4 regions of the Erwinia rhapontici genome follow, and region 2 is predicted to be linked to each of the others. Evidence: predicted binding sites of a transcription regulator. Region 2 holds the regulator's gene; each other region holds the start of a gene.

Region 1 (3,481 bases), 2.0 Mb from region 2:
CAGCACCAGCCCGGCAAGGTGCGGATTGGACCGTGCCTGTCTGAGGACATCGCGAATTTGCCCGGCAAAGGCCTCCTTCAGCGTGTTCATCTTCTCATCAGGCACATCGATAGTGATCACGCCGACGTTATCCAGGCGCATGCTGAGCGTAAAAGCCGTTTTCTGTTCCATTATTCCGCCTCCAAAACCATTGCGGCACCCAAACCCCCGGCGGCGCAGGCGGTCACCAGCCCCAGCCCGCCACCGCGCCGACGCAGCTCATTTAGCGTCTGCGTGATCATCCGTGCCCCGGTCGCGGCGAACGGATGACCATAAGCGATAGAGCCACCCAGCACGTTGAACTGCTCCTGATTCACCTCGCCCAGCGCATGGGGACGGTTCAGCACCTCGCGGGCAAAACGTTCATCCGCAAACATCTTCAGGTTAGCCAGCGTCTGCGCCGCAAACGCTTCATGCATATCAATCAGAGAAAGGTCGGCCAGCGTGATCCCCGCACGATCCAGCGCCAGCGGTGAAGCATAGGAAGGCCCCAGCAGCATATCCTGGCGCACATCAATGGCGGTAAACGCATAGCTGCGCAGGTAGCCCAGCGGCACCATGCCCAGCGCGCGCGCGCGGGACTCGGTCATCAGAACCACCGCAGCAGCCCCGTCGGTGAGTGGCGTGCTGTTTGCTGCCGTGACCGTACCGTGTTTTCGGTCAAATGCCGGGCGCAGGCGGGCATAGTCTTCAGGACGGGATTCGCTGCGCACATTGTTATCCTGCTGAACGGGCTGCTTCCACGGGGGAGCATAAGCCGTCATCACCTCGTCATTTAACAGCCCCTGTTGCCAGGCACGCGCCGCATGAAGATGGGAGCGGTGCGCCAGTGCATCCTGCTGCTCGCGGGTAATGCCATGATCTTTCGCCATCTGTTCGGCGGTATCGCCCATGCGCAGCCCGGTGGAATATTCGGCCACCGCCGGAGGCACCGGCAGTAAATCGCGCGGACGCAGCTGGCTAAGGAGTGTAAGTTTTTGCGGCAACGTACGCGCTTTGCTGAGGTCGACCAGCACCCGCGCCAGCGTTTTACTGACGCCAATCGGCAGCACTGAGGAAGAGTCCGCGCCACCGGCAATACCGGCCTGAATCGTCCCTGCCAGCAGGCTCTCGGCCACATTCGCCACCGCCTGAAAGCTGGTGGCGCAGGCGCGGCTGACGCTGTAGGCATCGGTATGCACACTCAGGCCGCTGGCCAACACAATTTCACGGGCAATATTGGGGGCTTCCGGCATCTGCACCACCTGGCCGAACACCAGCTGTTCAATGGCGTCAGCGGGGATCTCGCTGCGCGCCAGCAGTTCACTGATCACCATGCGCCCCAGTTCCAGCGCCGGAATACCGTGAAACGCGGTGGCCTGGCGGACAAATGGCGTACGCAATCCGTGGGTGATTGCGATACGGTCACCCTGACGTGTCAGCAAAGGTATAGCTTTACTCATTATTCTCACCTTTCTGCTCCCTGTTGCGTCGTGTTGCCGGTGCATGGGCGGCAATACGCGAGGTCGGGAGCATATCTTAGATAGACGGCATCATTGCCAAGAGGTCTGACCTGATCAGTGTTAACCAGATTAATGACGGGCGCTACGGCAGAAGGGAAAAAATGCGAGAACACACACGATTCTGGTGGAGGGCGGGCACCCTCCACCGGGAGATTAGCGCAGGCCCAGCTGGAAAATCATCGTTTCCGCCTGGCAGCTAAAAGTAAACTCACAGTCCAGCGTGACACCGGCCGGGGTTTCGCTGAAGCGGCTTTCGATCAGGCAAGGTTCTGACTCAACGGCACGCGCTTTATCCGTCAGCGTACGCAGCATCGCTTCAGCCTGTTCACGACGTTCAAATTCCTGGCTGTAGCTGGCGGTACAGTCCGTGTTATCCATTACTGTCCCAACATCGACACAGCAACACGCAGCGGTTTCACTGGCGTTACAGCGGTTAATAGCTTCAGTCATACATCCTCCGGCATACCACCCGGTATCTGGCGGCAGGTTAATTTAGATAAGTATAAGTCTACGCCTGCGCCTGTTTTCGCTCCAGCCATCCGGGGAAAAGAGCGCGTTAAGTGATGAAAATCACACTATTATTTGATCCGAAACAATTCACACTAAATCATCAAAAAATTGATTGTAAGGTTTTTGCAAGCCAGATCGCTTTTTCAGCATCATTTTAGAAATATTTGAAAAACAATATTGCAACATAGACACAGGTCGGACCTATACTTGGCCCACTGGTCTGATTTGTTGGTTGTCTGTCAGTCCCTAGAATCCGCGATCCCTTGTTACGTTACGTAACAGAGCTTAAATAAAAATCAGATAATGAGGTTGTGGTTATGAACCATAAAAACCTGTTTGCTAAGTCTGCACTCGCAGCAGCAGTGGCGCTTGTTTCTTCAAATGCTTTATCGGCTGGCTTTCAACTGAACGAATTTTCCACCATTGGTCTTGGCCGCGCTTATTCCGGCGAAGGCGCAATGGGTGATACCGCAGCATCGGCCAGTCGTAACCCGGCCACAATGGCATTAATGGATCGCCCTATGTTTTCCATTGGCGCGGTATTTATCGATCCCGATGTGAATATTCAGGGACAGTCTGGTGCAGGTAATAGTCTGAATGCCGATAATATTGCACCGACGCAGTGGGTACCAAATATTCACTACGTCCAGCCGCTGAACGATCAGTGGTGGATTGGCGCCTCAGCAACCAGTAATTATGGTCTCGCCACCGAGTTTAACGATGGATATGCCGGTGGTCCTTTTGCGGGCACCACCGATCTGTTAACCATGAACCTTAACCTCAGCACCGCCTATCGTCTTAACCAGCACTTCAGCATGGGTGTCGGCGTCAATGCCGTTTATGCGAAAGCGAAAATCGAACGTAATATTGGTGAGCTGGGCGCTTTCCTGCCCGCCGCAGGTTTACCTGCCGCACCGGCTGATACCCAGATTGCTCATCTGAAAGGCGATGAATGGGGTTACGGCTGGAACGCCGGTATTCTTTATGAAGTGGATGATAAGAACCGCTTTGGCCTGAGCTACCGTTCAGAAGTGAAAATCGACTTTGACGGTGACTACAGCAGTGATATTCCGGTGGCCTACAACCCGATCGGCGGTCAATTTGGTCTGCCGTCCGGTACTGGTGGTAATACGGTTTCAGGCTCCCTGTCACTGCACCTGCCTGAAATGTGGGAAGTCTCCGGATACCACAAAGTTGCACCACAGTGGGCCGTTCACTACAGCCTGGCGTATACCAGCTGGAGCCAGTTCCAGGAGCTGAGAGCGACCGGCAGCAATGGTCAGGACCTGTTCGTTAAAGATGAAAGCTTCCACGATGCCTACCGCATCGCGCTGGGTACCAGTTACTTCTACGATGATAACTGGACCTTCCGCACCGGTATTGCCTTCGATGACAGCCCGGTTCCTTCGGATAAACGTTCCATCTCTATT
Region 2 (3,481 bases):
CCAGTAAGGCTTCGGCAGATTGAAGAACAGGGCCAGTGAACTGGCGAAGGTCAGCATGACTGCATAGCGTGCGGCGGTGCGCAGGGCAGAGGATTTCAGCGACAGATAACTCTTCAACGCAGGAAACAGCGGCAGGCGGCGCTGGCGGTCCGCCATCAGGTCGCGACGGTACAACGGGTGCTGGGTGCGTAGCACGCGGGCGATACGGCTGAAGTGATAATAGCAAAAGTTGCCAACCGGATTATCGGGGTGCTGACGGGATATTTTTTCCAGTGCCTGAAGCGGTTTTTCCATCGTGAAACGTTCAGGGAAGCGGTGATAGAGGATATCGTCAGCCAGTACCCGCAGGCGTGTGGCAATGGTCTGCGCATTCCAGCGGATCACCGCCTCGGCGTGGCTCTGCTCTACCAGCTTCTGTACTTCCTCGGGCTGATGCAGGCTGACGGCGATATGTTCCTGTAGATCGAGGGCGACCTGAAATGCGCGCGTCAGTCGCTGATAATGGTCGCGATTGGCGGCCAGCATATGCATTTGCTGGTAACAGGTGTTAATCAGATCGACGGCTTTCTGTTGGCGGACCAACAGGGGAGGCAGGGCGGTTTGGGGATCGGTCAACTGGGTTAGCAGACTGTATTTCGCTTCGCAGTAATCAGCCAGTTCATGATAGAGCAGACTGAGGGTTTCGCGCATCGGCTGCTCTTTCCACAGCCAGAACCAGAACCAGTTAAACGCGCCATACCAGACGGTACCGAGAATGAACAATAGCGGCGGCTGCCACATGGGCATGCGTCCGGCCAGACTGAGGGTGAAAATGGCGGCAATCAGCGATGCCGGTAGCAGACGACCGTGCAGCGGACTGATTTCACCGGTGACACCAAGCAGCAGTGACATGACCAGCAGGATCACGGGCAGTGGCACCTCTTCTGCCCCGGCGTACTGAATCAAAAAGCTACTGAAAGCAAACAGGCAACCGCCTACGATCAGACGTTTGAAGAAGCGTTTGTGTGGAGTATCAAGACCGGCATTGTTACAACAGGCGGGGACTAATGAGAACAGCAGGCCGTTTTGCAGGTTGCCGAGCATCCAGCCGATCGCCACGGGTAAACACAGCACCAGTGTTTGCCTGAGTGCGTAGTTAACTTCGGGGTGATAGATAATTCTCCGCCACATGAGCCACACCAAATAAAAACGGCGCGACTGGGCGTCGCGCCGTGGGTTCAGAGCCGGTTAACGTGTTCCGTAAACAACAATGGTTTTACCATGTGCTGAGATCAGGTTTTGATCTTCCAGCATTTTTAGAATACGACCCACCGTTTCGCGGGAGCAGCCGACGATCTGGCCGATCTCCTGACGGGTGATTTTGATCTGCATCCCATCCGGGTGCGTCATGGCATCCGGTTGTTTCGCCAGATTCAACAACGTTTGGGCAATGCGTCCGGTCACATCAAGGAAAGCTAAATTACCCACTTTCTCTGATGTGACTTGCAGGCGACGCGCCATCTGTGAAGACAGGCGCATCAGGATGTCAGGATTCACCTGAATCAACTGACGGAATTTTTTGTAGGAAATTTCAGCCACTTCACAGGCTGTTTTCGCACGTACCCATGCACTGCGCTCCTGACCTTCTTCAAAGAGGCCCAGCTCGCCAATGAAGTCGCCCTGATTGAGGTAGGAGAGGATCATCTCTTTGCCTTCTTCATCCTTGATTAACACCGCTACTGATCCTTTAACGATGTAATAGAGGGTTTCCGCCTTCTCACCCTGATGAATCAGAGTGCTTTTGGATGGATATTTGTGAATATGGCAATGTGACAGGAACCATTCGAGTGTAGGGTCTGTTTGCGGTTTGCCGAGAACCATTCGCTGTTATCCTCTGTTGTAATCGTGCCTAAATATACCCTGTATTCGGCGTGCTGCAGATGCGTTGCCGCTGGCCTGAAGCGCGAAATATTTTTGGGTATCAGGGGATGTATCCCTGCCAGGCGTTGAAATATTCAAGCGTTCCCATAGGGAAATTATACGGGCCTCTGTTAAGAGCATGGCTCGTGCTGTCGTCCCGTTTTTACCGTGCATTGTTATGCCAGTAAAATATTGCAGCTTCGTTTGTAGCACAGCTTTACAAGACTGTCTTCTGTTGTCTCGCTTCAGCATAGTTCGAAAAAGGCAACGTTGCCGTTTTTGTGAGTGCAGCGTACTCTGCGGTAACTGAATCAATGAGAGGATTTTGTGATGCAAGCACGAGTTAAGTGGGTTGAAGGGATGACGTTTTTGGGAGAATCCTCATCCGGCCATCAGATTTTGATGGATGGCACCGCGGGGGATAAAGCACCCAGCCCGATGGAGATGGTGCTGATGGCTGCCGGGGGATGCAGTGCGATTGATGTGGTGTCTATACTGCAGAAAGGCCGTCACGATGTCGCCGACTGTGAAGTTAAATTGACCTCGGAACGTCGTGAAGAGGCACCGCGTATTTTCACCCATATTAACCTGCACTTTATTGTCAGCGGCAAGGCGTTAACGGATAAAGCCGTTTCACGTGCGGTCGACCTCTCTGCGGAGAAATACTGCTCGGTGGCGATTATGCTGGGGAGCGCGGTGAAAATGACGCACAGCTATGAAGTGACAGATCTGACCTGAAGCTGGTTTCTTATGGGTAACGATGTTCGTTGTCGTTACCCACAGCTGACAGAACGTAGCGTACACATCCTGCTATTCCTCTCTCTACCCGCATTTCACGCCACGGCAGGCGAATAACATCAGCGGTATATTTCCCTCGTTCTACATTCCTTTCTTAATTTGCTGCAGGCTGGCGAAACAACAGCTGAATGTCCGGCGTTTGCCCATGATTCTCTGTTGCTGCCTGGTCTGCCGTTGTCAGATTTAATTAACCAGGAGTCATGATGACTATCGAGACGCTGATTCAGGATGTCACACCAAAGGTGCTGCAATGGCGGCGGCATATTCACGCGAATGCCGAACTCTCTTTCCACGAGCATGGCACCGCAGACTATGTTGCCGCTGAACTGGCAAAGTTTGGCCCATTAACACTTAGTCGCCCGACGCCAAATAGCGTACTGGCTGAACTTGAGGGGCCGCGTAGTGGTGACTGCATTGCCCTGAGGGCCGATATGGATGCGCTGCCTATTGAGGAGTTGAACAGTGAACCTTTCACTTCGCGCAATCGCGGTGTGATGCATGCCTGCGGGCATGATGCGCATACGGCAATGCTGATGGGGGCGGCATGGGTGTTGTGCCAGCAGCAGAGTAAGCTTGCCGGCAAAGTGCGCTTTATTTTCCAGCATGCGGAAGAAGTGCCGCCAGGCGGGGCCAGCGAGCTGATTAAGCTGGGCGTATTGAATGGTGTATCAATGATCTTCGGTCTGCATGTTTTCCCGGGACTGTCTACCGGCCAGGTGGCTGTGAAAGAGGGCGTCTTCAGCGCTGCCAGCGATAACTTCGACCTGACCCTGCAGGGAAAAGG
Region 3 (3,481 bases), 730 kb from region 2:
CAGTTGTGCCTCGTTAAATTGTTCTTTACCGGGACCATCAAAATTGGCTGATGTCAGTGTGCACACAGCCAGCGCGCAAGAACCGGAGCGTACTGAAGTACGTGAGGATTCTGAGCACTGCCCGGGATGTAAAATGACAAGTAAACTCATCAGCGAATCATTTAGACGTCCAGATGTTTACACCGCTATATTGTGCAGGTACTGTATCAACCACAAGCGCAAAATATTCACTGTCGATGTGAAGGACTCTCATGATCGAACTTAAACACCTGCGGACGCTGCAAGCGTTGCGAACGACAGGTTCACTGGCGGCGGCGGCGGCCCAGCTTCATCAAACGCAGTCAGCGTTATCTCATCAGTTCAGCGACCTGGAGCAACGTCTGGGGTTCCGGCTGTTTGTACGTAAAAGCCAGCCGCTGCGTTTCACGCCACAGGGAGAAATTTTGCTGCAACTGGCGGAACAGGTGCTGCCGCAAATCCAGCAGGCATTGCAGGCCTGCCATGAACCGCACCAGACCACATTGCGCATCGCTATTGAATGCCACAGTTGTATTCAGTGGCTGACCCCGGCGCTGAACAATTTCCGCAAGAGCTGGCCGCAGGTGGTGATGGATTTCAAATCGGGGATGACATTTGACCCGCAGCCCGCCCTGCAACAGGGAGAGCTGGATGTGGTACTGACCTCCGATATTCTGCCGCGCAGTGGGCTGTTTTATTCACCTATGTTTGATTTCGAAGTCCGCCTGGTGCTGGCACCGGATCATCCCCTGGCGCAAAAGGCGCATATTTCACCGGAAGACCTGGCCAGTGAGGTGCTGATGATTTATCCGGTTCAGCGCCAACGCCTGGATATCTGGCGTCATTTCTTACAGCCGGCCGATGTCAGCCCAACGTTGAAAAGCGTAGACAACACGCTACTGCTGATTCAGATGGTGTCTGCACAGATGGGGATTGCTGCGCTGCCACACTGGGTAGTGGAGAGTTTTGAGCATCAGGGACTGGTGGTAACGAAAACGCTGGGAGAGGGCCTTTGGAGCCGCCTGTATGCGGCAGTGCGCGACGGTGAACAGCGTCAGCCTGTGATCGAAGCCTTTATTCGTTCCGCCCGCCAGCACGCCTGCGATCATCTGCCTCGGGTTCGTGATGCATCCCGTCCTGGCGTGCCACATCCTTCCATCAGCCATCCTTAGCATGCACGGCAGCCAGTCGACTACTGGCGTTACACGCTGACCCGCGCTCGTGACTCAGGGCAGCGCACGCCGCTAACGCAGATGCACCCTGAGGGACGACGAGTTATACTGCACTCACTGCAATTGTTTCACTACAGAGAGTCCCTATGACCAATAACGATGTCCTGCGCAGCGTGCGTTACATGCTGAATTTAAGCGATGCTAAAGTTGTGAGCATTCTGGCGCTGGCAGAGAGCGAAGTAACAGAAGCCGAAGTGCACAGCTTCCTGAAAAAAGAGGATGAAGCCGGCTATCGCCCCTGCCCTGATGTCATCATGGGTTACTTTCTGAATGGTTTGATTTTTGAACGCCGTGGCAAAAGTGAAGACGCACCTGCGCCTTCTATCGAACGCAAGATGACCAATAACATCCTGATGAAGAAGCTGCGTGTTGCCTTCGACCTGAAAACCACCGACATTCTGGAACTACTGAAAAGTGCCGATTTTGCGGTAGGACAGTCAGAAATTGGGGCGATCTTCCGTAAACCTGGGCATAAAAATTACCGCGAATGCGGCGATCAAATTCTGCGTAACTTCCTCAAAGGCCTGACGATGAAAATCCGTCCGGTGAAGAAAGCCTAAGCGATTGACTGACTGATTAACGCCATCTGCTGGCGTTAATCTTTGTTCTTCTGCCAGATTAAAACCTTCCTTTTAGAACAAAATCACTCACCAAACGAAACCCACAGCCTTTATCTGGGTTTGCATATGTGACTATCCTCACACTTTATAGTTTCATTATGAAAATAAAACACCGATTTGTGATGTAGATATAGCCATCTCGTCATAAAACTGTAACATTTGCGCCATTCTTCACAGTCAGTTGTTCTGATTACGACTACGCTATGCGCGAAATGGAACATTTATTCCTGTTTTAACAGGATCCTGTTCCTCTACTCTGCGCATTCGAAGCCGGATGTCAGTCTTTCGAGCCATGGGAGGCCAAAATGTTACGTTTTTTCAAACCTGCTGCACATCAGCCCCGCGTTGATGACAGCCGCGTTGACCCGTTATACCGCAAGCTACGCTGGCAGATCTTTCTGGGGATATTCTTCGGTTATGCTGCCTACTACCTGGTGCGTAAGAACTTTGCCCTCGCGATGCCCTACCTGGTTGAACAGGGTTTCTCACGTGGTGACCTCGGCTTTGCGCTCTCCGGCATCTCTATCGCCTACGGTTTCTCAAAATTCATTATGGGGTCGGTCTCTGACCGCTCCAACCCGCGCGTCTTCTTACCTGCTGGCCTGATACTTGCCGCGGCAGTCATGTTGTTTATGGGCTTTGTCCCCTGGGCAACGTCCAGCATCATGGTGATGTTTGTACTGCTGTTCCTGTGTGGATGGTTCCAGGGGATGGGCTGGCCGCCGTGCGGTCGTACAATGGTGCACTGGTGGTCACAGAAAGAGCGCGGCGGCATTGTTTCCGTCTGGAACTGTGCGCATAACGTCGGTGGTGGTATCCCTCCACTGCTGTTCCTGCTCGGTATGGCCTGGTTTAACGACTGGAAAGCGGCGCTGTATATGCCTGCTTTTGGTGCCATTGTTATCGCCATCATTGCTTTTGCGCTGATGCGTGATACCCCGCAGTCTTGCGGCCTGCCGCCGATTGAGGAGTACAAAAACGACTATCCACCGAACTATGATGAGAAACATGAAGATGAGCTAACGGCTAAGCAGATCTTTATGCAGTACATCCTGCCGAACAAACTGCTGTGGTATATCGCGCTGGCTAACGTGTTTGTTTACCTGCTGCGTTACGGCATCCTCGACTGGTCACCGACCTACCTGAAAGAAGTGAAACACTTCACGCTGGATAAATCATCGTGGGCTTACTTCTTCTACGAGTACGCCGGTATCCCGGGTACGCTGCTGTGCGGCTGGATGTCGGATAAAGTCTTTAAAGGTAACCGTGGTGCAACAGGCGTGTTCTTTATGGTGTTGGTGACCATTGCCACCGTTGTGTACTGGATGAACCCGGCCGGTAATCCTGGTGTGGATATGGCCTGTATGATGATTATTGGCTTCCTGATTTATGGCCCGGTGATGCTGATTGGTCTGCATGCCCTGGAGCTGGCACCGAAGAAAGCGGCGGGTACCGCAGCAGGCTTTACCGGTCTGTTTGGCTACCTCGGTGGGTCCGTTGCCGCCAGTGCTATCGTCGGCTATACCGTTGATTACTTCGGCTGGGATGGCGGCTTTATCATTATGATCGGCGGCTGTGTGCTGGCGGTGATCCTGCTGACGATGACGATGT
Region 4 (3,481 bases), 1.4 Mb from region 2:
AGCGAGTTGATTACTGTGGCGGCTTTTATCGTAATAGTCAGTTCGTAACTCACTGTAGCGTTCAATATTGGCGCTGAGCTGTTCAAACTGCTTTTGAGCTTCTCCGCGCCAGGTGAACTGACTGGCATCCTTAATCAGCGTTTGCATCGATTTAATGGCATCGCCGTTCGCTTTCATTTTCTCATCATCACCTGTATGCATGTAAATCAAACGGTTTTGCCGGGCGGCATCCAGCTGGTTGCCAATATCATTGGTCAGCGTTGTTTTTATTGAGTTATGTTCTATCGTTTTTAACGCGTAAATACCGTAACCTGATATACCGATAATAATGCAGATTAAAAGAATAAATCCTGAAAAAAGTTTCTTACCTATTGAAAAGTCGTTAAATTTTAAAATAATCATATTAAGTCCTTTATTAAACATAATTAGTGTTATTGAAATAATTCTGCTTCCGGAGGTAAAACACGTGCCTGCAGGATTTTATCGGCAGTGAGAGCGGTTTCATTAAAAATGACTTTTATTGGGCAGTGATGGGATTTAGTGTGTTGATTTTAAAGTTTTTTTAATGTTAATAAGGGGGCTGATTATAAGATTGATGCGCGTTATTTCTGATGAAATAACGCGTTTTCTGATGTTTTGCTGGCAGACAGGGTACTTTTGTCAGTGGAATTAACTTTATGTAAATGGAGTTTTACATTTTTTTACATTTATATTGCAAGGTATCAGCGTTCTTTCTCGCAAACAGGCTGTTTATTTCTTAGCGTTTGCGGCTATCAGGAATAATCAAATCCCCGCGTAGCACGCATGCACCCAGCATGTCGCGGGTTTTCTCTGTCAGCCAGCTGACGATACGTGCTGCCATCGCATCCATGGAGTATTCAATCGAAGGAATGGACGGAATGCCCGGCAGATCCAGCGAACCGGCAAGGCTGAAGATCATAATGTCACCCGGTACGGTTTTATTAAACGCCTGCAGCTGGCCGATCACCCGCTGTGCTTCCTGCTCGTCAGCCACCAGCAGGGCGTTGAAATTAACGGTAGTGGCGTTATTCAGCAGCACCTGTACCGCAACGGACGAGGTGGTGGAATCCATAAACACCAGATTGCGGTTAAACGGCAAAAAGTTGTTTTCCAGCGCCAGCTTATAGCCCAGCAGCACCTGATCGGTATGACCGCTGGCCTCCGGATGGATCAGGGCAATCTGACGGCGGCCCTGGCTGATCAGATAATTACAGGCGGTCTCTGCGGCAAACGCATGGTCAAACTGGATGCTGTTTGGCGTGTCGGCAGCGACACAGTCAATCAGGATGACGTTGTCATCCGTAATATTCAGCGGGAAACGTGCGCCGATAATCAATACATCATCACAGAGGCCGCAGGAGAGTTCATCCAGCGCATTCATCACGCCCGTTTTGCTGTTGGCGAAACGCAGCAGCAGATGCTTTTGATGCTGGCTGAGGTGTTTTTCCAGTGCATAGAGATAACCGGTGGTCTGGTTAATATTCTCCTGTGCGCAGATCACGCCAATGCAGCCCGTCGACTGCGACAGTAGTGACTGCGCGATAACATTTGGCCGGTAGCTGAGTTCTTCGGCTGCTTTCAGCACCGCAAGGCGACTGGCTTCTTTCACTCCGCGCGATCCGCTCAACACCCGTGATACTGTGGCTTTAGACACCCCAGCTAAACGCGATACATCGTTGATTGTTGACATTTTTCTCCCCTGACACCCGGTAACAGCCTGCAAAAAATACCGCAAGAATGGCGCAAAATATCGCCACTGCCAGTATAGCGGCTTTGCATTTTCATGGAAACCGATTTTCCATATCACCTCAAAACTGTCCATATCGACCGCATTTTTGTGATGGGAATCCAGGAAAAAACCCTTTAACACCTGCGTTTATGATGAGTATCACATTTTTGTTTTCCTTAAATGGAAAACGGTTTCCGTATGGTGTCCAATCGTTTCCACATTTACGTTCTATTACATTTCGAGGATAACGGATTATGGTCAGGATTATGCTGTGCTGCTCTGCCGGGATGTCCACCAGTATGCTGGTGAGAAAAATGGTGGAGGCCGCCAATGAAAGAGGGCTGGAGGTGGACATTGAGGCGTATGGCGTCGCAGAGTTCGATACCCAGTTTCCCCGTTATCAGGTGGTGCTGCTGGGGCCACAGGTTAAATATATGCTGAAAACACTGTCAGAAAAGGCTGCCACGCAGGGTATTCCGGTTCAACCCATCGATCCGATGGATTACGGCATGCAGCGCGGTGACAAGATGCTGGACTTCGCGCTGTCGTTGATTAACGCAGCAAACTAAAGGGTGTTCATATGAGTTCGCTATATCAGTCAATGATTGCCGTTATCGAGCAATCCATCACCCCGCTGGCGGGGCGTCTGGGTCAGCAAAAATACGTTATCGCCATCCGCGATGGCTTCACTGCCGCGCTGCCGTTTATGATCATCGGCTCGTTTATGCTGGTGTTTATCTTCCCGCCCTTTTCGGCGGATACCACCAACAGCTTTGCGCGTGGCTGGCTGGATTTTTCACTGACCTACCGTGAACAGCTGATGCTGCCGTTTAACCTGAGCATGGGGGTGATGACCTTCTTCATCTCTGTCGGGATTGGTGCCAGCCTTGGGCGGCAGTTTAATCTTGACCCGGTGATGTCCGGTCTGCTGGCGTTTATGGCATTTCTGCTGGTGGCGGCCCCTTATGCGGATGGTCATATCTCCACGCAGTATCTCTCCGGGCAGGGTATTTTCACCGCGTTGATCACCGCGATCTACTCGACGCGCGTCTATGCCTGGCTGAAGCAGAACAACATTACCATTCGCCTGCCAAAAGAAGTACCCACCGGGGTGGCGCGCTCCTTTGAAATCCTGATCCCGGTGGTGGTGGTGATGGGCACGCTGCATCCGCTGAATCTGTTTATTGAAGCGCAAACCGGCATGATTATGCCGCAGGCGATTATGCACCTGCTGGAGCCGCTGGTGTCGGCATCGGATTCACTGCCTGCGATCCTGCTGTCGGTGCTGCTGTGCCAGATTTTCTGGTTCGCCGGTATCCACGGTGCCCTGATTGTGACCGGGATTATGAACCCGTTCTGGATGGCGAACCTGTCGGCCAACCAGGCTGCGCTGGCCGCCGGAGCGGCGTTACCGCATATCTATTTACAGGGCTTCTGGGATCACTACCTGCTGATCGGCGGTGTGGGTTCAACACTGCCTCTGGCTTTCCTGCTGTTGCGCAGCCGCGTGGCTCATCTGCGTACCATCGGCAAAATGGGCGTGGTGCCCAGCTTCTTCAATATCAATGAACCTATCCTGTTCGGTGCACCGATCATTATGAATCCGATGCTGTTCATCCCGTTTATCTGCGTGCCGATGATCAACGCCTGCCTGGCGTATGGTGCGACCAAACTGGGCTGGCTGGCCCAGGTGGTATCGCTGACGCCGTGGACCACACCCGCGCCGATCGG

What was found. Region 2 encodes CRP, which controls carbon source genes, mostly activating them, when cyclic AMP is high. Its sites were predicted from a motif close to ATGTGANNNNNNTCACAT; they were not measured.
Region 1: the regulator CRP is predicted to act here: its motif matches at 2,100-2,117, upstream of LJN55_RS16420 (YfcZ/YiiS family protein).
Region 3: the regulator CRP is predicted to act here: its motif matches at 1,937-1,954, upstream of glpT (glycerol-3-phosphate transporter).
Region 4: the regulator CRP is predicted to act here: its motif matches at 1,898-1,915, upstream of LJN55_RS08945 (PTS sugar transporter subunit IIB).

The regions. Positions count from the first base shown of each region.
Region 1 is NZ_CP085627.1:3,547,379-3,550,859, forward strand. Features, by position in the region: gene fadJ (fatty acid oxidation complex subunit alpha FadJ) at 1-171, opposite strand, end outside; gene fadI (acetyl-CoA C-acyltransferase FadI) at 171-1,481, opposite strand; gene LJN55_RS16420 (YfcZ/YiiS family protein) at 1,695-1,991, opposite strand; gene fadL (long-chain fatty acid transporter FadL) at 2,369-3,481, shown strand, end outside.
Region 2 is NZ_CP085627.1:440,919-444,399, forward strand. Features, by position in the region: gene LJN55_RS01870 (YccS/YhfK family putative transporter) at 1-1,170, opposite strand, end outside; gene crp (cAMP-activated global transcriptional regulator CRP) at 1,228-1,860, opposite strand; gene LJN55_RS01880 (OsmC family protein) at 2,230-2,637, shown strand; gene LJN55_RS01885 (amidohydrolase) at 2,898-3,481, shown strand, end outside.
Region 3 is NZ_CP085627.1:4,764,269-4,767,749, forward strand. Features, by position in the region: gene metR (HTH-type transcriptional regulator MetR) at 252-1,190, shown strand; gene LJN55_RS21935 (YehS family protein) at 1,337-1,810, shown strand; gene glpT (glycerol-3-phosphate transporter) at 2,176-3,481, shown strand, end outside.
Region 4 is NZ_CP085627.1:1,866,092-1,869,572, forward strand. Features, by position in the region: gene LJN55_RS08935 (methyl-accepting chemotaxis protein) at 1-402, opposite strand, end outside; gene LJN55_RS08940 (LacI family DNA-binding transcriptional regulator) at 758-1,711, opposite strand; gene LJN55_RS08945 (PTS sugar transporter subunit IIB) at 2,005-2,319, shown strand; gene LJN55_RS08950 (PTS sugar transporter subunit IIC) at 2,331-3,481, shown strand, end outside.